One region of the Streptomyces sp. NBC_00554 genome, then DNA from elsewhere that is predicted to be linked to it. Evidence: predicted binding sites of a transcription regulator. Region 1 holds the regulator's gene; each other region holds the start of a gene.

Region 1 (10,074 bases):
ACGGCGCCTGCGCAGTGACCTGAGCGACACAGAAGGGGTCGGGGGGTGACCAACCTTCCGGCCCCTTGCCGCAGTTGGGCCGCCATTCGGACAGTGACGGCCCCCTCGCTACTTCCCCGGCCTCGCAGGCCCCGTGATCGCCTCCGTGATGGCGAAGCCCTTGGCGGGCCCTTCGGGGATGGTGACCTCGGTGCCGTACGACACTCGGTGCACGCCCACCCAGTCGGCCTTCTCGGGGCGGGGTTCGGTGAGGACGGTTACGGTGCCCTGGTCGTCGTAGTCATCGATGATGACGTAGACGGGGATGCTCGCACGGGCGTACTCCCGGCGCTTCTTCACGCGGTCGCGGTCCTGGTTGCGCTTGCCTGGGGAGACGACCTCAACGACGAGTCGAACTGCCGCAGCAGTGAGCCCGAGGCCATCATCCGTTACGTAGCGCTCCGTATCCCTGACCGTGACGAACAGGTCGGGCACCCACGCGCCGCCGTGGTGAAAGATGTTCGTGTCGTTCCGGGTGGCGAAGTCCCCACCCCTCAGGAACTCCCCCAGCGCCTCCTTGAGCTGGTAGATGATCTCGCTGTGCGAATAGCGGCCGGTGGGTGACACCTCGATGGCTCCCTCGATGATCTCAGCGCGGTAGCCCTCGGGGAGTTCCATGGCCTTCCATGCCTGCCACAGGACCTCGTCCAACTCTGAAACGGACGGGGTGGGCGACGGGGTGGGCTCGGACTCGGTCCTGGTCTCAGGCATGGTCTCGGGCCTCTCGTGCGCAAGAGCGGTCAAGGTGCGGCACCTCCTCCTCAAGTGTGGGCTTGGCGTCGTTGAGGCACAAGCAACGCCGTCACGGTAGGCAGCCATATGGGCTCACCTGCGGAAACGACTCAGCCCGCCAACCCCAGTTCGAACCACACCCCCTTCGCATACCGCCCCGCCCGCTCAGCCGCGACGCCCCACATGTCAGCCACCTCCTCCACCAGGGCTAGCCCACGCCCCCAACAGGCGACGGCACCCGCCACGGGGTGCGCCACAACCGGTGGATCAGGGCTCTCGTCGAAGACGCTCACGTGGAGTCGGGCGGGGGTCAGGCGGATACGGACCATTGCGGTGCCCTTGGTGTGCAGGTGGACGTTCGTGACGAGTTCCGAGGTGCACAGGGCGGCGGGCATGACGAGGGGTTCGCGGTCGTGGGTGAACAGGACGGCGCGTACGAAGTCCCGGCACACGCGGGGTGCGGTGGCGTCCGCGGGGGCGAACAGGCTGTATTCGTGCGTGAGTTGGGCGGGGCGGTGGGCGGCGCGGCGGGCAGGGTCCATGGGGGTCGGCTCCCGTCGGGGGTGGGGGGATGGCTGGCCCGTGCCCTGCGATGGCTCTGTCCGCGCGCTCCTGGTGGGAGGGGCGGGTGCTCTGTCGGCTTGCGGGCAGGGGGAGTTGGTTGATTCCGGTGAGTCACCTGCTTCACACTCACGGTAGGGCAGATGGGCTTTCATGAACAACCTAATCGCCACTATCGGTGGACCAACCCCCGCGATCAGGGCAGACTTCGGGGAAGTCGGCAAGGAGAGTCACGTGGGACTTCGCACCACCATCAGCGAGCGTCAACGGCGCCTCGGCTTCGAACTCAAACACCTGCGCGAGAAGGCGGGATTGACCGCAGGAGAAGCAGCTGAGCGGATCAACATGGGCCGTGTTCAGCTGAGCCAGATCGAAACCGCGAAGACGAGCATCCTGACCGGACGACTCCGCGAGCTCTGCCACCTCTACGGATGTACAGATACGACGTATATCGAGGCCCTCGTCGCCACGTCCGAGGCAACCGGTAGAGGATGGTGGAGTGCGTACAAGAAACGCCGAGGACTCGACGCCCTCAACACCGCAGAACTGGAGGCGGATTGCACCACCCTTCGGATGCACCAGTCACTGTTCATCCCGGGGCTCTTCCAGACCGCCGACTACGCGCGAGCCATCTTCACCAGCCCTGGCCTGGGCTTCGAACGCAGCGCAGGCGCCCTGGAGTTCCGCATGGAACGGCAGCAGGTACTCACCCGCGAGAATCCGCCCTCCGTGCACGCGGTGATCCATGAGTCCGCCCTGCACATGCGGTTCGGCGGAGCCAAGGTGGTTCGCGAGCAGCTGCTGCACCTCGTGGAACTCGCGCGCCTGCCCAACGTCACCATCCAGATCTATCCGTTCAGCGCCCAGGCGTACGCGGCACTCAGCGGCAACTTCGTCCACGTCATCCCAGGACACCCGGAGTTGGGCACCGTCCTGCTCGAACAGCCCGTCGGACTCCAGTACTTGGGCGACAGGCCGAGCCTGGACCGGTACGAGGACCTGTTCCAGCACCTGGCCGAGAACGCCCTCGCCCCCATCGACGTATCGTTGGCCCCAGATGCACACTCTGTGAAGGACTCGCTGGCACTCATCCAGCACGTTCTCTACACGCTCTAGGGAGGCCCCCGATGCCCGAACTGAACTGGCAGAAGTCAACGTTCAGCGGAGGCCCAGAAGGCGAGTGCCTCTACGTCGCCACCGCCCCCGACGGAACCCTCCACCTCCGCGAGAGCGACACCCCGGACGACATCCTCCACACCGCCCCGCGGGGCCTCGCCGCGCTGCTCCGGCACATCAAGAGGACGAACCCGCCTCAGCACTGATGGCGCCGACGGCGATCGGACAAGTCCGCGGGCCGGCCGCCGGTCAATCGGCAGGCAGGCCGAACCAACGCAGGAGTACGGGTCGCGCGTCGTCGGGGGCATCCTCGGGACCGCGGGCATAGCGCGCGAGCAGTGCCAGATAGTCGTCATGGAAGGCGTCCAGCTCACCCTTCGTGAGATGGATGAGGCTGCGTGAGCCCCGCATCCAGCCTTCGGACTCCGCCTGTCCGGCGGTGAACTGCCGGGCCAGCTCGACGTCCTCCTCCATCCTCATGCGATCCAGCTCGGCCGACATGGCGCGCTCGGCCTCCGTCAGCTCATCCTGCGGCGGTCTGCGGATGTCGAGGCCGCGCACCCCGCGCCACCAGCGCTCACGCCCGGTGGAGCGCTCGGGGATGTCCTCGATGAGGCCACTGCGCTCCAGCATGCGCAGGTGATAGCTGAGCGTCCCGGTGTTTTCGCCGAGGGCGGCGGCCAGCGTGGTCGAGGTGGCCGGGCCCGCCGTGCCGAGGTGGCGCAGGATGCGCAGCCGCAGGGGGTGCGCGAGGGCCTTGAGCACCTCGGGGCTGTCGACCGTGCGCCGATCCGTGGCTTCCGCTCCGCGCTCTTCCGTCATGGCGGCAGTCTATCCGGATCGCAGCAATTTCTCTGCAGACCTTTCTCTGCAGAGAAAGGTCTGCAATGCTGGATGCGTGACACCGAACCGAGAGACCTTGAATCGCACAGTCCGCCGCTTCACGAGTGCTGCCGCGGGGGCCCTGCTTGCCGCCCTCGCCCTGGGCGCCGCACCCGCACACGGAGCTGAACGGGCAGCGGATCCGCCCGAGTTCGACTTCTCCGCCTGCCCGACCGCCGGTGAGCTGCCCGCAGGTGCGGACCCCGGGACCTGGCGCTGCGAGGTCATGCACGCCACGGGGCATCTACGCATGGGCGCCATCGACGAGCCGCTCACCGAACCCATGACGATCACCTTTGCGGAAGGCCGTGTGGACGGTGAGTTCCGCCAGGTCTTCGGGCAGATGACGGCTGCGCCGATCCGGGTGGGAGGGACCCCGTTGACCCTGACTCCGCAGTACGGCGGCTACTCGGACTTCCTGTCCGACGACACCCGGCGCGGCGAGTTCGACATCAAGTTCGCCATAAGCACGGCGCACGGGGTGCCGACCCGGCCGTCGTCGCACTGCTCAGTGGGCAGCGATGAGGACGCGGTCCACCTCGTACTCAAGGACACCGATCCCACCCGGGTGATATCCACGGATCCCCTGGTCGTCACCTTCGGCGCCCAGGACACGGAGTTCGCCGCCCCGGGCACGAGTGGCTGCGGCCCCCTGCGCCGCACACTCGACCGAGCCCTGGGCCTGCCGTCCGCGTCGGGGGCGAACGCCTTCGACATGGACGTCACGGTGGCCATCCGGCCCTACATATAGACCGGTTCGGTGAGTCATTGCCGGTACCTGTGACCCACGGGCACCCTCGCCGCACCGCGCCCCGCCGGACGAATCCGGCGAGGCGCGATAGCGGAACCCCTCATCCACCAACCGTCAGCAGTAAGCCTTGGCCGCCTTCTTGGCGGTACCCCTGGCCGGTGCCTCGGTGCACTTCACGCCGCCCTCGGTCTGGACGCTCCAGCTGCGGGCCTTGCCGTACGCCTTCTTGCCGTAGCCGGTCCCGCTACCGTTGCAGGTCTTGGCCTCCCAGTAGCCGGAGGCCTTCTTCACACCGCTGAAGACGACATACGTGCCGGACTTGTTGAAGTTGAACTCGACCGACTCACTGGTCTCCTTCGTCTTCTCTCCGGCCTTGGTCAGAGTGCCGGAGACGTGGGCGTCCATGCTGGAGATGACCCACTGCGCCGAGTAGCTGGCACCGGCGGTGATCTCACGGCCGGAGCTCACGGTCGAGCGATAGGTGGCCGACTTCGTGTACTTGCCGGTGCCGTCCTGAGGGATGTTGATCTGCTTGGCGTGGGTGATGACCCACGCCGACGACAGCGAGGTCCAGGTGGCGTGCTTGTAGCCGGGCTCACAGATGATCGGCGCGGCGCTGGCCACACCGGCCGGCAAGCCCACCATCAGCAGGGCTGCGATACCGGTCGTGGCCATGGTCGCCGTCAGTCGCTTGTTCAATGCAAACTCCCCGTTTGGTGATCCATGCCCCGAACAACTTGTCGGGGCACGGCCAAATAGAAGCAGTCGCATTAGCGACGCGCAAGAAGATTTCCGGGCTCGAACGAAATCCGGCGTAGCGTCGAATAGCCTTGCCCATCAGGCATGTTGGCGAATCGACACACCGCCGCGATCGATCAATGACAATCATGACCATTCACTAACACAAACAGGACAAGGCCGCGACGGCCGACATGCCCCACGCGTACAAGGTGCGGGCACTGAACGCGGCCTCGCCCGGCGCGGAGTCCGCACTGTCCCCCTGAGGTGTCGGCGACCCCCGGCGGCCTGACGGTCAAACGCGCGCAAGATCCGTACAACCAAGCCGCGTCCTCACGAGTCCTGATCGTCAACGGCTTTGCCCGCCGTTGACGATCAGGAGCGAAGGAACGCATGAACCCAGCGAGACCCACGACGGCCGCAGTCGCCGGCACCGTCGTGCTCATCACCGCGGCCGGCCTGCTCGTGGCCGCCAACTCCGCCTCCGCCGCGACGAGTTGCGCATCACCGGTCTACAAACGGCAGTTCTTCGCGAACACCAACTTCTCCGGTACGCCGAAGAAGACCGACTGCGATACGGCCATCGACCAGAACTGGGGCACGGGTGCGCCCGCCTCCGGCATGCCGACCAACAATTTCGGCGTCCGCTGGACGGTGACCCGCGACTTCGGCTCCGGCGGCCCCTTCGCCCTCCCCGTCTCCACCCAGGACGGCATCCGCGTCTACCTCGACGGCACCCGCAAGGTCGACATCTGGAAGAACGTGTCGTCCACGGTGAAGAAGACCGTCAACGTCACCGTCCCCAAGGGCAAGCACACCCTCCGCGTCGACTACGTCAACTGGACCGGCACCGCGAACGTCAAGTTCGCCTACACGCCCAGGACTTCGGCCACCGTCGACAAGGTCAAGCCCCTCACCCCGACGGGCACAGCGGTCACGTACGACAAGACCACCGGCAAAGCCAAGCTCACCTGGACGAAGAACAAAGAGCTGGACCTCGCGAGCTACCGCGTCTACCGGCGCCTTCAGGGCAGCACCACCTGGACCAAGCTCACCACCACGACCGCCACCTCGTACACCGACACGACCCTGCCGAAGACGGGCAAGACGTACTACTACGAGGTCCGCGCCTACGACAAGGCGGGCAACTCCTCGGCCGGAAGCGCCGACAAGCCCGTCACCACCGTGGACAAGACCCCGCCGGCCGCGCCGTTCGTCGAGATGGACGCGTGCGCGTCCCTCGAGCCCTACGCGGCCCCGCAGCTCGTCACCACCGCGGAGAACAAGGCCGACATCGCCTGGTACGAGATGCAGCGGCTGAACGCCGCCACCGGCGCCTGGAGCACCATCTACTCCGGTGCCAAGGGCGCGATCTGCGACACCGGGTACCGCTTGGACGGCAGCAAGGTCACCTACCGCGGGCGGGCCCGTGACGCCGCCGGGAACTGGTCCGCGTACTCGGCCGCCACCACGGTCACCACCTCCGACCTGACGCCGCCGGCACCCGTCACCGACGCCCGCGTCGAGTACGAGTCGGGCGTTCCCCACCTGGTGTGGTCGACCGCCGACGAGGCCGCCTCGTACCAGGTCCTGCAGTACGTGCCGTCCACCGGCGGGTACATCGACGCCCTGGCCGCGAGCACGGGTACGACGGTCACCACGACGACCGCGACGGACGTCGTCCCGATGCAGCGGCTGGCCGTCTCCGACACCTACCGGTATGTGGTCCGGGCGGTGGACACGGCCGGTAACGCTGCCGCGCCGGCAGAGGTCGAACTCGCCCTGGCGGAACGGCCGGAGCCCGTCACCGCCCACAAGGTGACCGCGGCCGCGTACGGCCAATGGGGCGTGCAGCTGGACTGGCGCACCTCCGACCCCTGGGGGATCGACGACAGCACGCGATCCTCCTTCCGGATCCTGCGGACGGACACCACGACCGGGACCAGCACCGTCGTGGACCAGTGCGTCTCCCACATGTCGCCCGACAGCGGGACGCTCGAATCCCCGTACACGTACACGCTCTCGTGGGCCTCCGGCACCGACCCCGCCTACGCCAAGGGCAGCTCCACCGCCATCTCCTCCTGCCTGGACGCCTCCGGCGAGTCCGAGACCGCCTACGAGTACCGCGTCATCGCGGTCGACTCCTACGGGCACGCCTCGGAGCCCAGCACGGCCTCGGCGACGGCCACCACGCCGGACACCCTGCGGCCAGGGCCCGTCACCGACCTGACTGCGGAGCAGATCCCGATGGGTGTGCGGCTCACCTGGACGGCCCCGACCGACGACCCCGACCCGGTCCAGGGATACCTGGTGTGGCAGGGCAGCACCGATCCGGACACCGGCGAGACGGTCTGGAAGCGCAACTGCTGGGGCGGGGACTCCCTGGGCGAGACCGAGATCCTGTGCGCGACCGTCCCCGACGGGAAGGAGCACGTGTACCGGGTGGTCGGGTACGACTACCAGCCGGGCACGGACGCGGGCGTGGAGGACTACGACGAGTCGGAGTACATCCCGATGAGCTACCACCCGGTGGACGTGCGGGTCACCCTGCCCGACACCCGGCCACCGGGATGGACGGGCACCGGGGTCGGCGAGGCCCCGTACCCGAACCTCTACCGGAGCTGCAACGACAGCCTGTTCTCGACCGTTCCCTGCACGGTGTACCTGGGTTACGACTACCGGGTGGAGCGGTGGGACCCGGCCGGCGGGGCATGGTCCACGCTCGACGCGGGGGTGGTGAGCGACTCGTGGCCCGTGTCCTCCACGGACACGACCGTGTACGCGGACCGTCTGGGCCTCTACTACTACCGCGTGGTGTACATCAGCCCCGAGGGGGTCGAGGAGACCGTGCGGAGCGAGGCGTACGGGATCTGGGCCAGCTGGTTCTGACCCGAGCGGAGTGCCGCGTACGACGAAGGGGCCCGGAGGTTCAACCTCCGGGCCCCTTCACGCAGTTCGGCTACTCCGGCGACCGCTTCGGCCGCCACACCACCAGCGCACTCGTCTGCTGAACCTCCTGGTACGGAACCAGGTCGCGGCGGTACGAGGCGTGGACCGCCGCCTCGCGCTGCTGCATCGCGGCTGCCGCGCCGTCCACCGCCGACTGGAGTTCGGCGACGCGCTGCTGGAGCGCGGCGACCTGGTTCTCCAGCTCGATGATGCGCTTGATGCCGGCGAGGTTGATGCCCTCGTCCTGCGACAACGCCTGGACGGCGCGCAGCAGTTCGATGTCGCGGGCCGAGTAGCGCCGGCCGCGCCCGGCCGTGCGGTCGGGAGAGACCAGGCCGAGGCGGTCGTACTGACGCAGGGTCTGCGGGTGCAGGCCGGAGAGCTGGGCCGCCACCGAGATGACGTAGACCGGCGTCTCCTCGGTCAGTTCGTACGGGTTGCGTCGACGGCCGGTTCCATCCATGGCGTCCTCATGCTCCCTTCGCGGCCTGGAACAGCTCCGCCCGCGGGTCCTCTCCCGCGGTCGCCTCGCGATACGCCTCCAGGGCGTCACGAGCCTTGCCCGACACGTCCGTGGGGACCGACACCTCGACGGTGACCAGCAGGTCTCCGCGGGTGCCGTCCTTGCGGACCGCGCCCTTGCCGCGGGCGCGCATGGTGCGGCCGTTCGGCGTGCCCGGCGGCAGCTTCAGGGTCACCGCGGGTCCGCCCAGGGTGGGCACCTTGACCTCGCCGCCGAGGGCCGCCTCCGCGAAGGTGACGGGGACGGTGACGGTGAGGTTGTCGCCCTTGCGGCCGAAGACCGGGTGGGCATCGACGTGGACGGTGACGTACAGGTCGCCCGCGGGGCCGCCCCGTTCACCCGGGGCGCCCTTGCCACGGAGGCGGATGCGCTGGTTGTCGCTGACGCCGGCCGGGATACGGACCTGCATCGTGCGCGAGGACTTGGCGCGGCCGCTGCCGCTGCAGACCTCGCAGGGGGTCTCCGCGATCAGACCGCGGCCCTTGCAGTCGGGGCAGGGGTCGGTGAGGGAGAACCCGCCGCCGGAGCCCCGGGCGACCTGGCCGGTGCCGACGCACGTCGGGCACACGCGGGGTGTGCCGTTCGCGTCGCCGGTGCCCGAACACGCCTTGCAGGGCGCCTGGGAGGTCATCCGCAGCGGAACCGTCGCGCCGTCCACCGCCTCGGTGAAGCTGAGCGTCACCTCGGTGTCGATGTCCTGGCCGCGCCGGGGCTGCGTACGGGTACCGGTGGTGGCGCCGCCGCGGTTGAACAGCCCGCCGAACACGTCGCCGATCCCGCCGCCGAAGCCGCCGCCCTGCGGACCGCCGCCCTGGGTGCCGCCTCCGAAGAGGTCACCCAGGTCGAAGTTGAAGTTGCCGCCGCCGGCACCGGGGCCCGGACGGAAGCCGCCGTTGCCGAAGAGGGCGCGTGCCTCGTCGTACTCCTTGCGCTTCTTGGGGTCCCCGAGGATGTCGTTCGCCTCGGAGATCTCCTTGAAGCGCTCCTCCGCCTTGGCGTTGCCCTTGTTGGCGTCCGGGTGGAACTCGCGGGCGAGCTTCCGGTACGCCTTCTTGATCTCGGCCTCGGTGGCGTCCTTGGGGACGCCGAGGACCTTGTAGTAGTCCTTCTCGATGAAGTCCTTGGTGCTCATCCTCGACGTCCCTCCTCTCTCATACGTTCAACGTCAGCCCTCGTCCGGGCCACCGCTCTCCTTGTCGTCCGCCGCGTCGGCCGCCGTGTCCTCGGACTTGACGGGCTGCGCACCGGGCTGGGGCTCGGCGACGGCCACCCGCGCGGGGCGGATGGTGCGCTCGCCGAAGCGATACCCCGGCTGCAGAATCGCCACGCACGTCGTCTCCGTGACGTCCGGCGCGTACGAGTGCATCAGGGCCTCGTGGATCATCGGGTCGAAGGGCTCGCCCTCCTTGCCGAACTGCTGAAGTCCCATCTTCGCCGCGACGGACTCCAGCGACTCGGCCACCGACTTGAAGCCGCCGACCAGTTCGCCGTGGTCCCGCGCGCGGTTGATGTTGTCGAGCACCGGCAGGAGCTCGGTCAGGAGGTTCGCGATGGCGACCTCCTTGACCGCGATCCGGTCGCGCTCGACCCGGCGGCGGTAGTTCTGGTACTCGGCCTGGAGCCGCTGGAGGTCCGCCGTGCGCTCGCCGAGCGCCGTACGCACCTGGTCCAGCTGGGCCGTCAGACCGGCCAGTTGTGCCTGTGCTGCTGCTGATTCGTCCCCGGCCGGGGCCGCCCCCGAAGGGGCGGCCGTCGGCTCGGCGTCGTCAGGGGTGGCGCCGGA
Region 2 (10,074 bases), 2.9 Mb from region 1:
CATGTCCCGGCGGCGACCGGCGAACGGGTGCAGCCCGACCGCTTCGACCTCGCCGCCCGCTGCGCCGTGGTCAACCGCTTCCTGCTCGGCTTCCCGGTCGGCCTGACCCCCGAGGACCTGCCGGAGTCCTACCCCGCCGGCGACGAGGAGCAGCTCGCCGCGCGCTGGCGCCGCGACGGGATTCCGGCGGCGTACGAGCGGTGCGGCACGGCGGGCGGTGAACCGGACCAGCTCCTCGTGACCTGGCACACCTGGAGTGGCGGCACCGCGCCCGACTGGCAGCTCGCCTTCGCGCACGCGCTGACCCGGACCATGGCCGCGGCGATGGACATGGCGGGTGGCCGCCGCGCCTCCATGCGCGGCGGACCCACCCGGCTGCAGCCCTGGGAGAAGGCGCTGAGCTGGTTCGTGTCCTCCTACCCGCTCCTCGGCGGCATCGCGGCCGGCATCACCGTCGTCGCCGACGCCGAACTCGCCCGCGCCCACGGCATTTCCATCGCCGCGGTGAACGCGGAGGCCGCCGAGATCTACATCAACCCGCTGCGCGAATTCGACGACGAGGAATGGCGGTTCGTCCTCGCCCACGAAATGCTGCACGCCGCCCTGCGCCACAGCGACCGCTGCGGCACCCGCGACCCGTACCTCTTCAACATCGCCGCGGACTACGTCATCAACGGCTGGCTGAACGAGATGCACGTCGGCGCGATGCCCGAAGGGCTGCTGTACGACGTGGAGTTGAGGGATCTGTCGGCGGAGGAGGTGTACGACAGGATCGCGACGGACCTGCGCCGGATGCGCCGCCTGTCCACACTGCGCGGCAAGGGCGTCGGCGACATGCTCGGCGGCCCGCTCGGCTCGCCTCGCGACTACGTCGACCTCGACGAGTTCTACCGCCGGGGCCTCGGCCAGGGACTTGACCTGCACCAGCGGCAGGAGCGCGGTTTCCTGCCCGGCGGCCTGGTCGAGGAGATCCGCGCGCTCAGCCATCCACCGCTGGCCTGGGACGCCCAACTGGCCCGCTGGTTTGACGAGTTCGTGCCCCGCCCCGAGCCCCTGCGGACGTACGCGCGCCCCTCGCGCCGCCAGGCGGCGACCCCCGACATCCCGCGCGCGGGCCGCTACTTCCCGCCCGAGGAGATCGCCCGCTGCACCTTCGGCGTGGTCCTCGACACCTCCGCGTCCATGGACCGCACGCTGCTCGGCAAGGCGCTGGGCGCGATCGCCTCGTACGCCGAGGCCCGTGACGTACCGGCCGCGCGCGTCGTCTTCTGCGACGCCGCCCCGCACGACGCGGGCTATCTGCCGGTGACGGAGATCGCCGGACGGGTACGGGTGCGTGGGCGCGGCGGTACGGTCCTGCAGCCGGGCGTCGACCTGCTGCACCGCGCGGACGACTTCCCGCCGGGCGCGCCCATGCTGGTGATCACGGACGGCTGGTGCGACGTCCTGCGGGTGCGGCGCGAGCACGCGTACCTGATTCCGCAGGGCGCGCGGCTGCCGTTCACCGCGCGGGGGCCGGTGTTCCGGGTGAGTTGAGCGGGCGCGGCCCCATCAACTGGGTGCTCCGGGCCGAGGTGTGATCGGATGGGGCGTACGGAACCCCGGGAACGGGACCACACCCGAAAGGACCCATCGTGGCAACCACGCGCTCTGCACACACCGTCTGGGAAGGCAACCTGCTCGAGGGCAACGGCGTCGTCACCTTCGACTCCTCCGGCGCCATCGACGAGCAGCCCGTGACGTGGGCGTCGCGCGCCCAGGACGCGAACGGCAAGACCAGCCCCGAAGAGCTGATCGCGGCCGCCCACTCCAGCTGCTTCTCCATGGCGTTCTCGCACGCCCTCGCGGGGGCCGGTACCCCGCCCACCAAGCTCGTCACCTGCGCCGACGTCTCCTTCCAGCCCGGCGAGGGCATCACCGGCATCCACCTCACCGTCGAGGGCACGGTGCCGGGCATCGAAGAGGACGCCTTCGTCGCCGCGGCCGAGGACGCCAAGAAGAACTGCCCGGTCAGCCAGGCGCTCACCGGCACGACGATCACGCTGTCGGCGAAGCTCGCCTGACACGGATGCACAATGCGCCGCCGCGGTCCCCTTGAGGGGGCCGCGGCGCCGTCATGTCCGGGCCCGCGCAGGGGCCCCGCCTCGTTGAAGCGCAGGGCACCGCCCCATTGACAGATGCTCACTCAAGTTTTGTGCTTGGGGGCGGGCAGATCGGTCAGAGGCGGGCGGAAGGGGATGGACATGGCACGTGCGGTCGGGATCGATCTCGGTACGACGAACTCGGTGGTCGCTGTTCTGGAGGGCGGCGACCCCACGGTCGTCGTCAACGCGGAGGGCGCGCGCACCACGCCCTCGGTGGTGGCCTTCGCCAAGAACGGCGAGGTGCTCGTCGGCGAGGTCGCCAAACGGCAGGCGGTGACCAACGTGGAGCGCACCGCGCGTTCCGCGAAGCGGCACATGGGGGAGACGAGCTGGCGCTTCCCCGAGACGGGCGCCATCGACGGCACCCGGTACCGCGCGCAGGAACTGGCCGCGCGCGTGCTGCAGAAGCTGAAGCGGGACGCCGAGGCGTATCTCGGCGAGGACGTCACGGACGCCGTGATCACCGTGCCCGCCTACTTCGACGACGCGCAGCGCCAGGCCACCAAGGAGGCCGGTGAGATCGCGGGCCTCAAAGTCCTGCGGATCATCAACGAGCCGACGGCCGCCGCCCTCGCGTACGGGCTCGACCGTGGCGAGGAGCAGACCGTACTGGTCTTCGACCTGGGCGGCGGGACCTTCGACGTCTCGCTCCTCGAGATCGGCGACGGCGTGATCGAGGTCAAGGCGACCAACGGAGACACCAAACTCGGCGGCGACGACTGGGACCAGCGGGTCGTCGAGCACCTCGCCCAGCGGTTCAAGGCCTCGCACGGCATCGACCTCGGCCACGACAAGATGGCGCTGCAACGGCTGCGCGAGGGAGCCGAGAAGGCCAAGATCGAACTGTCCAGCGCCTCAGAGACGACCGTCAACCTGCCCTACATCACCGCCACCGCCGACGGGCCGCTGCACCTCGACGAGAAGCTGACGCGTGCTCAGTTCCAGGAGCTGACCGCCGACTTGCTCGACCGCTGCAAGAACCCCTTCCACCAGGCGGTGAAGGACGCGGGCGTGAAGCTGTCCGCGGTCGACCGTGTCATCCTGGTCGGCGGCTCGACCCGGATGCCCGCCGTCACCGACCTCGTGAAGGAACTCACCGGCAAGGACCCGCACAAGGGCGTCAACCCGGACGAGGTCGTGGCCGTGGGCGCCGCGCTCCAGGCGGGTGTCATCCGCGGCGACGTCAAGGACGTCCTCCTGCTCGACGTCACCCCGCTGTCCCTCGGCATCGAGACCAAGGGCGGCATCATGACCAAGCTCATCGAGCGCAACACCACGATCCCGACCCGGCGTTCGGAGATCTTCACGACCGCCGTGGACAACCAGCCCTCCGTCGGCATCCAGGTCTACCAGGGCGAGCGCGAGATCGCCGCGTACAACAAGAAGCTCGGCGTCTTCGACCTCACCGGGCTGCCGCCCGCGCCGCGCGGGGTGCCGCAGATCGAGGTCGCCTTCGACATCGACGCCAACGGGATCATGCACGTCTCCGCGAAGGACCTCGCCACCGGCCGCGAGCAGAAGATGACCGTCACCGGCGGCTCCGCGCTCCCCAAGAACGACATCGACCGCATGATGCGCGAGGCCGAGCAGTACGCCGACGAGGACCGGGAGCGTCGCGAGGCCGCCGAGACCCGCAACCAGGCCGAGCAACTCGTCTACCAGACCGAGAAGTTCATCCGCGAGAACGAGGAGCGCATTCCGCCCGGCTCCCTGCCGGACGTCGAGTCTGCCATCGCCGAGCTGAAGGAACTCCTGGAGGAGCCCGCCGACACGAGCGAGCTGCGGGCCGGCGTCGAGAAGCTCGCCACGGTGAGCCAGCGGATGGGGCAGGCGATGTACGCGCAGGCTCAGCAGGCGCCCGAGCAGACACCCCCGCAGGAGCCGGCCACCGAGCATGCCCCGAGCGAGGAGGAAGGCGTGGTGGACGCGGAGATCGTGGACGAAGAGAGGGAAAGGGGTGGAGATGCGGACAGGGGCAGGGACGCGAAGGGCGGTGCCGCCTAGTATCCCGGTGCCCCGCTTCGTCTGGTGTTCGGCCGCCCGTCACCCGGGGTCCCTAACGTGCGGGCCATGAAGAGACTTTCGATCACGGTCAGCGCTGTCGCGCTGACCGTCGGACTCGCGTCGCCCGCCATGGCCGACCGCGACTCCAAGGACTACGGTCAGGCCACCACGGCCTTCGGCCAGGCCACACTGACCGGCTTCGCCTCGCTTCCGGCCGAGACGTTCGTCCCGAACAGCGAGCCGTCCGGCTCGGCCATCGGAGCGGGCCCGTTCAACGGCATCACCGGCCCGTTCGCCGACCAGCCCGTCCAGGGCTTCAGCGGCGCCGTCAACCGCCACGACGGCAGCTACGACGTGCTGTCCGACAACGGTTACGGCAACAAGGCCAACAGCGCCGACTTCCTGCTCCGCGTGCACCGCGTCAAGCCGGACACGAAGACCGGCAAGGTCAAGGTCCTGGGCGGCTTCAACCTCAGCGACCCGTACCACAAGGTGCCGTTCCCGCTCACCCGGGCCGACCGGGTGCTGACCGGCGCCGACTTCGACGTCGAGTCGATCGTGCGGGCGTACGACGGCTCGTACTGGCTGGGCGACGAGTTCGGCCCGTTCCTGCTGCACTTCTCGCCGACCGGCAGGCTTCTCGAGGCCCCGATCTCCCTCGACGGGGTGCAGGCGCCGGAGAACCCGTACCTGAACGGCGCCCAGCCCACCACCGGCAGCAGCAAGGGCTTCGAGGGCATGGTCCGCGGGGTCGACGGCCGTCACCTCTACCCGCTGCTCGAAGGCACGGTCAACGGTGACACCCCCGGCGACCTGCGCTTCAGCGAGTTCGACCTGAAGTCGGGCGAGTACACCGGGAAGCGCTTCACCTACCGTCTCGAGTCGCCCTCGAACGCCATCGGTGACGCCATCGCCGTCGACAAGAACCGCTTCCTGGTCATCGAGCGCGACGGCGGCCAGGGCGCCGACGCCAAGTTCAAGCGGATCTACCTTGCCGACACCCGTGACCGCAACGGCGACGGGGCCATGGACAAGACCCTCGTGGCCGACCTGATGAACATCGCGAACCCGAAGGGCCTCGGCGGCTTCGGCGAGACGTTCACGTTCCCGTTCACCACGATCGAGGACGTGGTCCTCCTCGACAACCGGACGCTTGCCGTCCTGAACGACAACAACTTCCCGTTCTCCTCCGGCCGTACGCCGGGCAAGGCGGACAACAACGAGTTCATCACCATCAAGCTCTCGCAGAGCCTGAAGGCGGACAAGCGCGCCCTCCGCTAGGGGTGTTCAGCCCCGCCGTCCCGGCCGCGGCCCGAACTGCTTCGGGTCGCGGCTGTGTCACACCCGCTCACGACTTGCGGGCGACCGCCGCGTACAGGGGCACGATTCCCTCGGCCTTGGCGGCCACGTCTCCCGGTCCCGGACGCCAGTCGACGGCCGGGACCACGCCCGGCGCCAGCAGTTCCAGGCCGTCGAGGAAGCGGGTGAACTCGGCGCGGGTGCGCGGATGGAAGGGCGTGCCGCTCGCCCGGAAGAGCCCCGTGACCTTCGCGATGGTCTCGGGGCTGAGGTCAGGGGTGACCTGGGACAGGATCACGAAGCTGCCGGGCGCGAGCGCGGTGACGTACCCCTCGAGCAGGCCGTACACGTCGTCGCCGTCGGGGGCGTCGTCGAGGTAGTGGGTGAGCGCGACCAGTGACAGGGCGACGGGCCGGTCGAAGTCCAGGTGCTCGGCTGCCAGGCGCAGGATGGTGTCGGGGTCGCGGAAGTCGGCGTGCACATAGTCGGTGGCGCCCTCCGCGGTGCCCCGCAGCAGCGCCTCGGCATGCCGCAGGACGATCGGGTCGTTGTCGGCGTACACCACCTTCGCCGCCGGAACGATCTCCTGGGCGACCTGGTGGAGGTTGGGCTCGGTGGGGATGCCCGTGCCTATGTCCAGGAACTGGTGGATCCCGGCCTGCGCGACGACACGGGTGGCCCGGTGCATGAACCGGCGATTGGAGCGCGCGCTGCGCACGGCGGCCTCGTCCGCGGCGGCGATCTTCCGGGCCAGCTCCTCGTCCACCGGGTAGTTGTCCTTGCCGCCCAGCCACCAGTCGTAGACACGGGCGGGATGCGGACGGCTGGTGTCGATGCGGGTGGGCGCGGCGTCACTTCCGGTCACAGCGATGCTCCTCGGTAATTCCGGGTTTCCAACGTCTTCGAATGTCTTCAACGGCTGCGTGTTCCCGGCTCAGAAGCTCGTCCGGAACTCCTGGAGGATCTCCTTGGTGCGCTGCGCGGACGCCGCGTGTGCCGACATGTGGTCCAGGACCTCCAGGTGCAGGGCCACCTCGGCGCGCGAGTCGAGGTAGAGGGCACCGGTCACGTACTCGCTGTAGACCATGTCGGGCAGCTCCGGCTCCGCGAAGCGGAACAGGGCGAAGGACGTGTACGTCCCCGGGTGCGGGCCGTTCTCGAACTCGGCGATCTGGAGCGTGATGTGGTCGTGCTCGACGGCTTCCAGGAGCCGGTCGATCTGGTCGCGCATGACCTTGCTGTCGATGCTCACGGGGCGCCGCAGCGCCGTCTCGTCCATGATCACCCAGAGGTGGGGCGCGTTCTCGCGGGTGAGCAGCTCCTGCCGGTTCATGCGCAGTGCCACATGCCGCTCGATGGACTCGGGACCCGTCTGCCCGACCGTCCCGGCCTCCAGCACGGCCCGCGCGTACTCCTCGGTCTGCAGCAGTCCGGGAATGAAGTGCGGTTCGTACGAGCGGATCAGCTGGGCGGCACCCTCCAGGCTGACGTGCATGCTGAACCACTCCGGCAGCACATCGTGGAACCGCTGCCACCACCCCGGCCGGTTGGCCTCCTCGGCCAGCCCGATGAAGGCGGCCACCTCGTCGTCGGCCACGCCGTAGGTCGTCAACAGCACCTGTACGTACGGGATTTTGAGGGCGACCTCCGCCATCTCCATCCGCCGTACGGTCGCCGGGGCAACGCGCAACACACGCGCGGCCTCTTCCCGCTTCAGCCCCGCGGTCTCCCGCAACTCCTGGAGCCGCCGCCCCAGAACCACCTGCCCCACGGTGGGCGCAGCCCGCCGCTCACTCACGCCACGCCTCCCCACGCGCCGAAGTACACGCGCAGTGTGTCATGTTCCCCCACGACCCTCACAGGTTCGGCTTCATACCAGCAGTCCGCGCAGCGCTTTGAGGGACGTGTCACCCCGCAGGGCGGCGAGCAGTGCGTCGCCGTCCTCGGTGAGACGGAGCAGCATGGGCGCCAGTCCGATGGCTTCCGCGGCGAGTTCGCGCCGGTGCAGCCACTGTCTCTCGGCGAGCCAGCGGCTGGTGACTTCTGCTGCCGTCGACAGCGGCATCGACGCCTGCAATGCGCTGCTGCTGGCGAGGACGGCGGCCTTGAGAGTGGGATTCCCCGCGCGGGAGAACCGGTTCAGGACGGCGGGAATCCACTCCCGCAGACTCTCGGGGCGCATCTCGCCGGCGATGTCCATGGCGGCTGCCGCGCAGACCGGGTCCCATCCGCATCGGCCGAGCATGTGGAGTGCCTGGTCCATGTCGCCGAGCCGTGCGGAGCGGACCGCGATGGCCGCGCGGAGCCGGTCGCGCTCTCCGGCGCTGTCGACCCGCCTTTCCGCGGTCTCGGCCAGCACGGCCAGACGATCGTGGTCGAAGGCGTCGATGAGTGCCGAGACGTCGGTGGTCCACCCGACGGGAATGCTGTCCCGGTCGCTGTCGTCGGGGTACGCGCTCGCGCCCTCGGCGAAGCTGCGTGGCAGGAGCAGATCCCACGCCCTGTTGCGAAGGCCCTCGGGAACGTGGTGGAAGAGCTGTGCGGCCCAGGCCAGATTCGACGGATGCTCGGCCTTCTCGCCATGGAGGCACCTCTCCACTTCGTCCCAGAGCCGCTCCGCTTCGGCGGTGGGCACCGACGGGAGGAGGGCGGTGAGAATGTTCGCCGCGCGCCAGGCGGATTTGGTCCGGCTGCCTTGGACCGAAGCGTTCGCCAACTGTCGGCGCGCGTCCGCCTTTATCTGGAACATCAGCGTGGGCGACAGTTCGGGTCCGGCCGCCGACAGTGCGCAGGCCATGGCGAACGGGCTGCCGTTGCGCTCGGCGCAGGCCAGTGCGGCCGAGGGGCCGGCGGTTTCGATGAGGGGGACGAAGTAGTCGTGGAAGACGCGCCCCGTGCCCGGAGTGAGCCAGTCCTCGTGCCCTTGGCCGTAGTCGGAGATGAGCTGGGAGACCGTGTCCTGATCGAGCTCGCGGGACATTGCGGCGCATGCGGTGCGTCGCGCCGCATCCCTCATCCAGGATGGCAGGGGGGCCGTCAACTGCCGTACCTCTGCGGCCGGAACGGGGAAACGTGCGCTGATTCCGGCCAGCGCCGCGAACCTCAGAGCGCCGTTTTCGAGAGCGCGGAGAGTGTCGGTCCACCCTCTGACGGGAGGCTCGGTGGCAAGGCTCGCCCGCAGTGCCTCCACCGATGTTTCTGTGAGGTGTGGACGGTACGTCGCGGCCAGCGCCGCCTGCGCCGCATGGACCCCGAAGCCTGCCCAACGCGCCAGCACCGCTCGGAGACCCAGAGGTCTTCCCGCGTCGGCTTCCGTCGTGGCGACGCGTAGCGCTTCGGGAATCAGTTCCTCGCCCAGCGCCGGAGCGACAGCCTCCAGCGCACCCCAGAATCTGTCGCGGTCCTCGGCCCGGCCGATGATGCGAAGGGCGAGCCCCCCGAGTCCGCCCCTCGCCATGTCGGTCAGGGTGCGCCTCGCGTCACTGGCTCCGCCGTTGAGTGCTGTCTCGGCGTGTGCGGTCAGGAAGTCCACGATCTGCCGGTGTTCATCGGGTGGGCACGAGTTTCTGCTCAGGGCCGCGTAGACCCTGCACTGGTCGGATGGCGTGGGCGACGGCGCCATGGACCGCACGCGACGGCACAGTTCGGGCGTCAGATGGTCGGCCACTTCCTTGAGTACTTCTGCCCACAGCCACATCGAGTCCGGTGGGTCGTCCAGCATGCTGGACAGCCGCTCGGCGCGGACGCGGTCGGACAGCCAGGGAGCGGTCACCGTCACCGCTCCGGCAAGGAGATCGACCTCGTGGAGCCTTCCGCTGCCCAGAGCGCGGTCTCCCAGCAGCCAGTGCGCCGCGGCCTGTTCGGGATCGCGATAGCCGAGCGCCGCAGTGATCCGCGCCGCCTGGTGGGAGGGCACCGTGGCGGTCAGTCTGCGTAGGAGATCCGGTCGGCTGCCCCCCAACTCGTGGATGCGTTCGACGGCCTTCCGGCATGTCTCCACGGCGAGGTCGTCGTCCATCTGCGACACAAGGCCGACGAGCGCGTACGCCTCCTCGTAGGTGCGTCTCCTACCGCCCGCCGAGTACGAGGTGGGAGGCTCGACTTGGTGTTCGGCCACTCGCACCGCCTCGCTCGGTGACGCGGTCCGGGCCAGATACACCGTGTATGCGGAGAGGGCTTCGGCGAATTCGAGGTTCGCGGCAGGCCGTGCGCTGTCCAGGAGGGCGTCGATCTCGGCGCGCCTCGTGTTGTTCAGCACCGGAATCAGCAGTCCCACGGCCGTGGCGCGCTCCTCGTCCGACACCCGGCCGCGGACATACCCGATCGCCCGGCTCTCACTCCAGATGCCCCAGCGGACGAGTTCGACGGCCAGTTCGGGTGAGAGGCAGTCGGCCTGGGCGCTGGTGTCGGCCCGTGAGGCGGCGACGCCGAGGGCCGCGGCGACCGGAAGCGTTCCGGCCCGGTGCGGGATCTCGCGTCGCGCATGGGTGATCAGCCCGTCCAACGCCCGTTGAACGTCCGGCAGATGGCCGTGTACCTCCTCCGCCTTCGTGTCCCACGCGAGCCGCCACTCGGACGAGCCGAGCGAGAGCAGGAGTCCGCGTTCGGTGGCCCCCGACCGGTCGAG
Region 3 (10,074 bases), 1.5 Mb from region 1:
GCAGGAACTCCTTGACGCTGTACGGCTCGAAGGCGCCGACGCGGGCCGGGCGGTCCTTCATCACGGCGGCCAGGGTGGCGACGGCGGCGAGGCCGATGACGCCGGGGACCAGGAAGGCGAGGGCCATCGAGCCGCTGAACACCTGGGCGAGGGCCGAGCCCCCGATCATCGACAGCGAGGTGCAGATGCCGCAGATCGCGGAGACCCGGGCCTGCTGGTGCGGCGGGATCAGGTCCGGGACGCAGGAGGTCAGCGCGGCCAGGGCGGCGTTGATACCGAGCTGCGCGAGCGCCCAGCCGAGCATCAGGGTCGGCACGCTGCTGCCGAGCGCCACCACCAGGAGGCCGGCGACCCCGGCGGCCATACCGCCGATCAGCCAGGGGCGGCGGCGGCCGAAACGGCTGGTGGTGCGGTCGGAGAGGGCTCCGAAGACCGGGTTGCCGAGCATCGCGAGCAGCGCGCCGACGGACAGCACCTGGCCGAGGGCGGCGCCGCGGTCCGCCTCCGGCACGATCTGGCTGACCCGCAGGGCGAGGGTCACCATCACGGGGGTGAGGACGGCGAGGTAGGCGCCGAACTGGGCGAAGGCGAGGCCGGCGACCAGCTTGGCGGGGGCGTTCGCGGGGGCCTCGGGGGAAGGCGCGTCCTGCGAGGGGAACTCGGGCGAGCGGGCACCGAGCGAGGCGTCGGGAGTGACGGCCATGGCGGCTCTCCATGGGGACGAGGGCGGCTTCTTTGCCGCACCGGCGCCCTTAGGGAAACATCAAAACCGAGTGGGTAGTAGGTTTTTCTCCTGTGGCCAGAATCACCGTGCACGTGGCTTGAATTGGGAGGGTTGTTGACTCGTGTAACCGACGGTTGGGGGCGGGTCAGGGGAAGGGCAGGGACCGGGTCAGGGGAGGGGGTATGGACCGGGGTCGGGCGGGGTCGGGGACGGGGTCGGGGACGGCCGGAGTGGCAGTCTGTGCGGCGGCTATGGTGACGGGCATGGTGCAGAACCAGAGCCCGAGCCAGAGGCCGAAGGGGCGTGCGGTGCCGGAGCCGGAGGGGCGTGCGGTGCCGGAGGGGAAAACCCCGGCCACCGCCCGGGGCACGTACGCCGTGGGCGACGAACGCCGGCTGCGCATCCTCGACGCCGCAGTCGAGCACTTCGCGCAATGGGGCTTCCACGCCTCCTCCCTGGCCCGGATCGCCAAGGACGTCGGCATCACCCAGGGCGGGCTGCTGCACCACTTCCGCAGCAAGGAGGACCTGCTCGTCTCGGTGCTGCGGCGCAGCGAGGAGCACGACGCCGAGAAGTACTTCGCAGTCGAGGCCCACTCCGCCACCGAGTTCTTCGCGGCGCTGGTGGAACTCGCCGAGTACAACAGCAGGCGCCCCGGCCGCACCAAGATGTTCAACGTGCTGCTCGCCGAGGCCGGCGATCCGGGGCACCCCGCCCACGCGTTCTTCGTGAAGCGGTACGCCGAGCTCGTCGAGCTCACCTCCGACGCGATCCACCAGGCCGTCGGGACCGGCGAACTGAAGCCCGGCACCGACGGGGTGGCGCTGGCCCAGGAGTTCGCCGCGGTCATGGACGGCATCCAGCTCCAGTGGGCCCTCGACCCCCAGGGCGTCGACATGGGCGCCCGCCTGCGGACGTATCTGGACCGGCTGCTGCGCTCGATCACCTCCTCGGGCGCGGGGCTGCCCGCCGAACCGGCGTGAACGCGACGCCGTCCGCGCCTCTCAGGTTGCTGTGAATCCCCGCCCGCGTGGCGTCGGTCATAGACGGCGACGCGCGGGACGCGAAGGGTGGGGCGGGACGGAAGGAGCGCTTCGCCGTGGACCGGAGTGGGAGTGAGCGGGCCGAGGCCGCGGCTTCCGGGGTGCCCGTCACCGGGGCCCCGGTCCTTGAGGCGCCGGCTGTCGTGGACGGCGTCGATGCGCCGCTGCTGGACGGAGTGCCGCGGCAGCGACGCGACTCCTTCGCGGAGGGCGTGCGCGAGTGCGAGCGCGTCGCCTCACCGCGGGCTACCCGCCCTGTGCCGATACGCCCCTGGCGGCTGCTCCCCACCCCCACCGCCACACCCTTCACCTTCGCCTACGCTGCCGTCCTCGTCGTCACCTCGCTGGTCGCGGAGTACGCGAGCCCCTCGCTCGTACACGCGCTGCACCAGGCGTCCAGCACGGACGTCGCACACCTCGTACGGACCCCGGTGCTGGTGCTGATCGCCAGCGCCCTCTGGATCGCGGGCGGGATGTTCTCCCCGTACGCGATCGGGTTCCTGCTCGTCCTCACCGCGCTGGAACGGCGCATCGGCGGTGCCCGGACCGCCGGTGTCTTCCTGCTCGGGCATGTGATCGCCACACTCGCCACCGAAGTCCCCGTCGGGCTCGCGGTGTTGGCCGGACAGCTGCCCGACAGCTCCCTGCACCGCCTCGACTACGGCGTCAGCTTCGGCGTCGCCGCGAGCGTCGGGGCGCTCGCCGGGCTGCTGACCCCCTGGCTGCGCTGGCCGCTGCTGATCACCTTCGGCGGGATGCTCGTCGCCGACCTGATCGCTTTCACCGACCCGATGACGAACTGGGGGCATGTGATGTCCCTGGCGATCGGGGTCGCGGCCTGGCCGTTGGTGCGGCGCCGACGGCGAGCCCGCGGCCGGTCCTCGGGATGGGCCCGGCTTCAATCGCCGCCGTCCCCCACCACGGCCGAGTAGCCGCCGGCCGCCGCGAGGGCGGCGACCGGTCCGTGGAAGCGGATCCTGCCGGACGCCAGTACGGTCACGTCGTCGCAGGCACCGGTGACGTCCTCCATGAGGTGGGTCGACACGACCACGGTCGCCTCCCGGCCGATCTCGCGCAGGAGGGCGTGGAACCGCTCGCGCTGACGGGGGTCGAGGCCGGTCGTGGGCTCGTCGAGCAGGAGCAGCGCGGGGTCGTTCACCACGGCCTGGGCGATTCCGACGCGCTGTTTCATGCCTCCGCTGAGCGTGCGCAGCCTCGTGTCGAGGCGGTCGGTGAGGTCGGTGCGGTGCGCGGCGCGTTCCACGGCCAGCGGGACTTCGCGGCCGGGTACGTCCTTCAGCCAGGCCGCGTAACCGAGGAACTCCCGCACCGTGAAGTGCCGGTACACCCCGAACTCCTGCGGTAGATAGCCGAGTTGGCGTCTTACCGCCTGGATTCCCGCGTAGTGCGTGGGGTCCTCGCCCAGGAGGCCGAGGCGTCCCGCGGAGGGGGAAGCGGCGGTGGCCAGGACCCGCATCAGCGACGTCTTTCCGGCGCCGTTCGGGCCCAGGAGGCCGTGGACCCCGGTGGAGAGGTGGAGGGTGATGCCGTCGACGGCGGTCCTGCGGCGGTGTCGAATGGTCAGGTCGTCCGCGGTGATCACGGTGTTTCCTCCGGGCGGGGTACGGGGGCGGGCTGGTCCGTTTCGGTGGCGGCGGGCTTCGGTTCCGGTGTGCTCACCGGGTCCGCGGTGAGCGAGCCGACGTACAGGAGTGCGAGGAGGTAGTAGGCGCCGACGGCGAGTACGGGGGCCAGTAGTCGGAACGGCACCAGGCGGCCCAGCGCGAACGCTGCCAGCGTCCCTATCGCAGTGGCCTGGGCGATGGCGGCGCCGAAGTAGAGGAGGCCGAGCGGATCGCCGCTGAAGCCCGGCTGCAGCAACGGCAGGGCGGCGGCGAGTGGCCAGAACACGGCCGGTACCGCCGCCAGCAGGAAGCGGTGCAAGGCCGAGCGGACCGCGACCTGTCCCAACCACCGGGTACGACACCGCCGTTCACGCGCGCCGTGCCACCCCGCGCACACCGCGAACGCCGACATCGCGAGCAGCAGGGTCGGCAGGGACGACTGGTCGAAAAGCGTCCTCGTTGCCTTCAGCACCACCTGCACCGCCACCACGGCGCAGAACACCTTGAACGCCGGACCCCGGCGCAACTCGGTCAGCAGCGGGCTGACCCGAGCCCTGCCCCGCGCAGATCTCAGCACGCCCCCACCGCCCCGCCGAACGCGCGACGACGGGCGAACAGCACCACACAGCAGACCCCGGCACCCAGCGCCCACCCTCCCTGCGCCGTAGGGCTCATGAGCGGCGACAGGGCATCGAGCAGCAACGCCACTTCGATCCGGGGACGTACCGCAGGGTCCACCATCAGCCGTGCCGCCACCGGTACCCCCACCGCCGCCAGCCAGCCACCGCCCGTCAGCACCGCGGCCGGCCCGCAGCCCAGCCACGAGCCGAGCGCCAGCGTGGCCAGGGTCAGACCGAGGGAGGGCAGCAGCCAGGCCGCGGCGGACAGCGGCACCTGGCCGCGCGGGAGCAGGAAGCCCGTCAGCGTCAGCACCGGCAGACAGACGGCGAGGATCTGGCCGGTACGCCACAGCAGCAGTTTGATCCCGCCGGACGGCGAGACCGCGGCCACCTCGTGGAAGGGGTCGGCCTGCGGCCCGTAGCTCATGGCCACGCCCAGCAGCGGCAGCAGGGGAGCGCACATCAGCAGCCACGGAAGCAGCCACCCGGTGCTCAGATCCCGTGCCCCGGCCAGCTGCGCCAGTACGACCCCGGTGGCGCAGACGCCGAGGAGCGCCGCCGCCCAGGACCAGCGCAGGGCGGGGGCGGCGCTCAGTCCGGGCAACGAGTGGCGGGACGGTGAGCCGAGGGGCAGCGGGCGGCGGGGCGGTGAATCCACGGCCGTCATGACTCGGACGTGCAAGGCGTCGAGATGTGCCGCGTACGGGCCGCGGCGCACCTGCCGGACGATGATCCGCGTGCAGTCGTCGCAGGCGTCCAGATGCGCCTCTGCCGCGGCGAGCCCCGGATCCGGGCCTGTGCCCGGTCCCTGACGCCGGTCCGGACCCGTCGGCTCGCCGAGCGCGTATCGAACGAGCCACTCGTGCGGTGGGCATCCGGCGGTCATCGTCGTTCACCCCCTTGGCGGCGCAACGCGCCCAGCCGGCCTCGGAGTTCTTCGCAGGCGCGGCTGGCCCGGCTCTTCACCGTGCCCTGGCTGATGCCGAGCCGCTCCGCCGTCTCGCGCACGCTGAAGCCGTCGACATAGCGGAGCGTCAGGATCTCCCGCGCGTCGTCGGGCAGGGTCGTCAGCGCGTCGCCGACGGAGGTGCCGGTGAGCTGCGTGCCCAGGGCGGCGTCCTCGGCGGAGGGCGCGACCAGAGTGGTGGCCGAGCGGGCCAGCGCCCCCTCACGCTCGACGGCCGCGTCAAGTCGGCCGCGTTTACGCAACTGGTCGACGAGCTTGCGCTGGGCGATGGTCCACAGCCAGCCGCGCGCGTTGCCGTCGCGGTAGGTCCCCGCGCTGTAGTTCACCGCGATGAACGTTTCCTGCAGTACGTCGTCGACCACGTCCAGCGCGATACGGCGCTGAAGCAGTCTCGCCTGCAACCAGGGGCTGTTGCGGACCATCAGCCGGTGCAGGGCGTACGGGTCGCCCGCCGCGACGGCCTGGATCAGTTCTGCGTCGTACGTGGAGGCCGGCGGGCCGGGCGGGTCGTCCGCCGTCCCCTGGGCCGGAGTTGACGTCATGGTGCCCCGGTCGGATCGTTCGCGAGCCGGGGCCTCCCCAGCCACGGCAGCAAGTGCAGTCACGCTTCGCTATCGTCCGCATGCTCTGCGTTGGTTCCATGGCGAGGGAAGGCGCGCTCGGGGGGCGCGCGAAGTACGGCTACCGCGTGGGGGGAGCCCGGCGGTCGGGCGCGCCGGGCTCCGGGCGGTCGATGTGCCGGTTCGGGGATGCCGGGTCGGCCCTCCCCCTGCCGAGCAGTGGGTGTCCGTCGTGCGGGGGGCTTGCGAAGCCGTGGCGGTACCGGCCTGAAGGAGGGAGGCTCCGGCGTCAGGCGCCGCCCGTGAACTTCGCGCTCGTCAGCGTCGCCTCCACGCGCCACCCGAGAGACTCGTACAGCGCCCGCCCATCCGGCGTTCCGCCCAGTACGCCGGTCACGGCGCCCTGCGCGACCGCCGCGTGCGTCAGCGTGCGCATCACCAGGCGGCCGAACCCTCGCCTGCGGTGCCGCGCGGACGTCTCTATCTGGTCGACCACCGCGGTCTCGCCCGTGGGGGCGATCTGGCCGCGCGCGGCCCAGGAGCCGTCGGGCGCGGCGAGCAGGACGCGGGTGACGCCGCCGCGAGACCAGGTGCGCAGGCGGTAGCCGTCGGGGACGGATACGTCGAGGGCGTGGCCGTCCTGGGTGGCTCGCCCGGGCGCGCCGGCGAGCGGCACCGACATCAGATAGCCGGGCTCGGGGTCGACCCACCAGCCCTCGCCGAGCCAGGGCCCGACGGTGGACGGCTCGGCGAACACCTTGAGCCACACCCCGGCCCCGGTCACCCCGTCGGCGACCTTCCGGACCGTCGCCTCCTCGACCGCTTCGTTCGTCATCCCGAGAACGTGCCGCGAGACGTGCTCCGGCTGCCCCACGTCGACCGTGTATCCCCACGGCTCGACCATCGGCGGAGCCGCCCCGCGCGAGACGACCCAGCCGTCGACCCAGGCCCGTACGATCTTGTCCACCAGGACCCCCTGTAATGGTTGCAATCCACTATCAGGGGTTACTTTAGCGGCGGCGCCGGGGAGTCCGCCGGGGGCGTCCACACATACGGCGTGGTCGTGGTCACGGCATGGAAGCCCAGCCGCCGCAGGATCGGGGCGCTGTCGTCGGAGGCGTCCACGTGGAGGAAGCGGACGCCGCGGGCGGTGGCGAGGGCGGCGCGGGTGGCGACCAGGGCACGGTAGATGCCCCGGCCCCGCCACTCAGACAGTGTCGAGCCGCCCCACAGGCTCGCGAACTCGGTGCCCGCACGGAAGACTAGCCAGGCCGCGGAGACCACCTCACCGCCGGCTTCCGCGACGTACACGGCGATCTCGTCGGGGGCGGCGTCGATCCGGCCGATCAGGTCGTCGGCGAGCCAGCTCCAGTCCTCCCCCCACACGGCCGACTCCATCGCGGCGATCCGGTGCATGTCCAGGTCCGCGGTGACCCGCCGCACGACGACACCCTCCGGCGCGACCGGCTGCCGTACGGCCATCTCCTCCGCGAGCCCGACGACCACCGTCTCCCGCTCCTCGGGCACGAAACCCGCGGCGCGCAGCCGTTCCGTGAGATCGGCGGGGTGATCATGTCCCCGCGTCTTCCACTCCACCGCCTCACCGCGCCCGGCGAAGTAGTCCCGCTGCCGGGCGATCAGGCGATCGAGTTCCGCCCCGCCCACTCCGAGCTCGCGCGGCCCGCTGACGAGCCCGCGGAACTGCCCGACGATCCGGAGCAGCGGCCCGTCCTGTTCGTACGTGACTCCCGTGGGAGGGATGGGAGGGGCGCCGCGCATCTGGTCGTCGTAGGCGGCGAGAAGGGTGTCGGTGTTCGTGTCTGTCACCGGGAAGACGCTACGGACCGTGCGGGTTGAGGCAACTGAATATCGGGGTGCGCAGCCGGAGCTTCTAGAGGTGCGCAGCCGGAGCGCGGAGCCTCCTCCGCCCTGGTCCTCCAGCCCCCACGGCGACGATCGCTGACAGCGAACACCCCCGGGGAACACCAGAGCGCTCACAAGCATTGAGTCCATGTAGCTCAACTTGCTTGTCGAGAGGAAGATCATGGCTGCCGATACGACGTCCACACCGCTCACCCTGCCCGTGCTGCCGCTCGACGACGAGGTCGTGCTGCCCGGAATGGTGGTTCCGCTGGATCTGAACGACACCGATGTGCGTGCCGCGGTGGAGGCTGCTCAGGCCGCCGCCCGTTCGACGCCGGGGAAGCCGCAGGTGCTGCTGGTGCCGCGGATCGACGGGACGTACGCGCGCACGGGTGTGCTCGGTACCGTCGAGCAGGTCGGCCGCCTTGCCGACGGCGACCCGGGCGCGCTGATCCGCGGACGTGGGCGCGTGCAGATCGGCGCCGGGACCACGGGTCCTGGAGCCGCTCTCTGGGTGGAGGGGACACGCGTCGCCGAGACCGTGCCCGAGCCGCTGCCCGGCCACGTCACCGAACTCGTCAAGGAGTACAAGGCCCTCGCCACCAGCTGGCTGCGCAAGCGCGGCGCCTGGCAGGTCGTGGACCGCGTGACGGCCATTGACGACGTCTCCGCCCTTGCCGACAACTCCGGTTACTCACCGTTCCTCTCCACCGAACAGAAGGTGGAGCTGCTGGAGACCGCCGACCCGGTCGCCCGTCTCAAGCTCGCCACCGAGCAGCTCCGCGAGCACCTCGCCGAGCAGGATGTCGCCGAGTCCATCGCCAAGGACGTACAGGAAGGCGTCGACAAGCAGCAGCGCGAGTTCCTGCTGCGACGCCAGCTCGATGCCGTACGCAAGGAGCTCCGTGACCTCAACGGGGAGGCCGGGGAGGACGAGAGCGACGACTACCGCTCCCGTGTCGAGGCCGCCGATCTTCCTGAGAACGTCCGCGAGGCCGCCCTCAAGGAGGTCGAGAAGCTGGAGCGCGCGAGCGACCAGTCGCCCGAGGGCTCCTGGATCCGGACCTGGCTCGACACCGTGCTCGAACTGCCGTGGAACGAGCGGACCGAGGACGCGTACGACATCCAGGGCGCCAAGGCGATCCTGGACGCCGAGCACGCGGGTCTCGAGGACGTGAAGGAGCGCATCACCGAGTACCTCGCCGTGCGCAAGCGCCGCTCCGAGCGCGGTCTCGGCGTGGTCGGTGGCCGCCGCGGCGGTGCCGTGCTCGCGCTCGTCGGACCTCCCGGCGTCGGCAAGACCTCGCTCGGCGAGTCCGTCGCGCACGCCATGGGACGCAAGTTCGTACGGGTCGCCCTGGGCGGCGTACGCGACGAGGCCGAGATCCGCGGACACCGGCGTACGTACGTCGGCGCGCTGCCCGGCCGTGTCGTCCGCGCCATCAAGGAGGCCGGGTCCATGAACCCGGTCGTGCTCCTGGACGAGATCGACAAGGTCGGCTCCGACTACCGCGGTGACCCCGCGGCGGCCCTCCTCGAAGTGCTCGACCCCGCCCAGAACCACACCTTCCGCGACCACTACCTGGAGGTCGAACTCGACCTCAGCGACGTCGTCTTCCTGGCCACCGCCAACGTCCTGGAAGCCATCCCGGAGGCCCTGCTCGACCGTATGGAGCTGGTCCGCCTCGACGGCTACACCGAGGACGAGAAGGTCGTCATCGCACGCGACCACCTGCTGCCGCGCCAGCTGGAGCGGGCCGGTCTGGAGAAGGACGAGGTCACGCTCGAGGAGAGCGCGCTGCGCAGGCTCGCAGGCGAGTACACCCGGGAAGCGGGCGTACGAAACCTGGAGCGCGGCATCGCCCGGCTGCTCCGCAAGGTCGCGGCGCAGCACGAACTCGGCGAGCGGAAGCTGCCGTTCACGGTGACCGAGGACGATCTGCGCGGCCTCATCGGGCGTCCGCACCATGTGCCCGAGTCCGCTCAGGACCCGGCCGAGCGCCGCACGGCGGTCCCCGGTGTCGCGACCGGACTTGCCGTCACGGGTGCGGGAGGTGACGTCCTCTTCGTGGAGGCGTCGCTCGCCGATCCCGAGACGGGCGCGGCCGGTCTGACCCTCACCGGTCAGCTCGGTGATGTGATGAAGGAGTCGGCGCAGATCGCGCTGAGCTTCCTGCGGTCGCACGGAGCCGAACTGGAACTGCCGGTCGGCGACCTCAAGGACCGGGGCGTGCACATCCACTTCCCGGCCGGGGCCGTCCCCAAGGACGGTCCGAGTGCGGGCGTCACCATGACGACCGCCCTCGCCTCGCTGCTCAGCGGCCGGCTGGTCCGCACCGACGTGGCCATGACCGGCGAGGTCTCCCTCACCGGCCGTGTCCTGCCCATCGGCGGCGTCAAGCAGAAGCTGCTCGCCGCGCACCGGGCCGGCGTCACGACGGTGATCATCCCGAAGCGCAACGAACCCGACCTGGACGACGTCCCGGCCGAGGTCCTGGACAAGCTCGACGTCCACGCGGTGACGGATGTCCGCCAGGTGCTGGAGCTGGCGCTCGCGCCGGCGACGAACGGCGCGACCGCGGAGGTTCCGGTGGCGGCGTGACGGACGCCATCGGATGAGGAAGGCCCGGGTCCCGGAAAGGGGATCCGGGCCTTCCCATGTCCGGGGTCCC

The links. The regulator HspR, encoded in region 1, represses chaperone genes until heat shock. The targets are predictions, from matches to a motif close to TTGAGNNNNNNNNNCTCAA.
Region 2: a site for HspR is predicted at 2,171-2,189, ahead of dnaK (molecular chaperone DnaK). Genes of this name have one in related genera too.
Region 3: a site for HspR is predicted at 7,543-7,561, ahead of lon (endopeptidase La). Genes of this name have one in related genera too.

What each region holds. Positions count from the first base shown of each region.
Region 1 covers NZ_CP107799.1:4,770,298-4,780,371, forward strand. Annotated here, with positions in the region: gene OG266_RS20770 (PA14 domain-containing protein) at 1-18, shown strand, start outside; gene OG266_RS20775 (Uma2 family endonuclease) at 109-750, opposite strand; gene OG266_RS20780 (ATP-binding protein) at 882-1,313, opposite strand; gene OG266_RS20785 (helix-turn-helix domain-containing protein) at 1,567-2,448, shown strand; gene OG266_RS20790 (DUF397 domain-containing protein) at 2,460-2,654, shown strand; gene OG266_RS20795 (ArsR/SmtB family transcription factor) at 2,698-3,270, opposite strand; gene OG266_RS20800 (hypothetical protein) at 3,368-4,081, shown strand; gene OG266_RS20805 (hypothetical protein) at 4,196-4,780, opposite strand; gene OG266_RS20810 (PA14 domain-containing protein) at 5,213-7,708, shown strand; gene OG266_RS20815 (heat shock protein transcriptional repressor HspR) at 7,779-8,231, opposite strand; gene dnaJ (molecular chaperone DnaJ) at 8,239-9,423, opposite strand; gene grpE (nucleotide exchange factor GrpE) at 9,457-10,074, opposite strand, start outside.
Region 2 covers NZ_CP107799.1:1,832,898-1,842,971, reverse strand. Annotated here, with positions in the region: gene OG266_RS08165 (hypothetical protein) at 1-1,536, shown strand, start outside; gene OG266_RS08160 (OsmC family protein) at 1,635-2,063, shown strand; gene dnaK (molecular chaperone DnaK) at 2,244-4,148, shown strand; gene OG266_RS08150 (esterase-like activity of phytase family protein) at 4,215-5,429, shown strand; gene OG266_RS08145 (SAM-dependent methyltransferase) at 5,497-6,312, opposite strand; gene OG266_RS08140 (helix-turn-helix transcriptional regulator) at 6,382-7,245, opposite strand; gene OG266_RS08135 (trypsin-like peptidase domain-containing protein) at 7,318-10,074, opposite strand, start outside.
Region 3 covers NZ_CP107799.1:3,280,776-3,290,849, reverse strand. Annotated here, with positions in the region: gene OG266_RS14115 (MFS transporter) at 1-703, opposite strand, end outside; gene OG266_RS14110 (TetR/AcrR family transcriptional regulator) at 988-1,707, shown strand; gene OG266_RS14105 (rhomboid-like protein) at 1,824-2,699, shown strand; gene OG266_RS14100 (ATP-binding cassette domain-containing protein) at 2,666-3,370, opposite strand; gene OG266_RS14095 (hypothetical protein) at 3,367-3,969, opposite strand; gene OG266_RS14090 (zf-HC2 domain-containing protein) at 3,963-4,898, opposite strand; gene OG266_RS14085 (RNA polymerase sigma factor) at 4,895-5,521, opposite strand; gene OG266_RS14080 (GNAT family N-acetyltransferase) at 5,829-6,506, opposite strand; gene OG266_RS14075 (GNAT family N-acetyltransferase) at 6,545-7,318, opposite strand; gene lon (endopeptidase La) at 7,584-10,004, shown strand.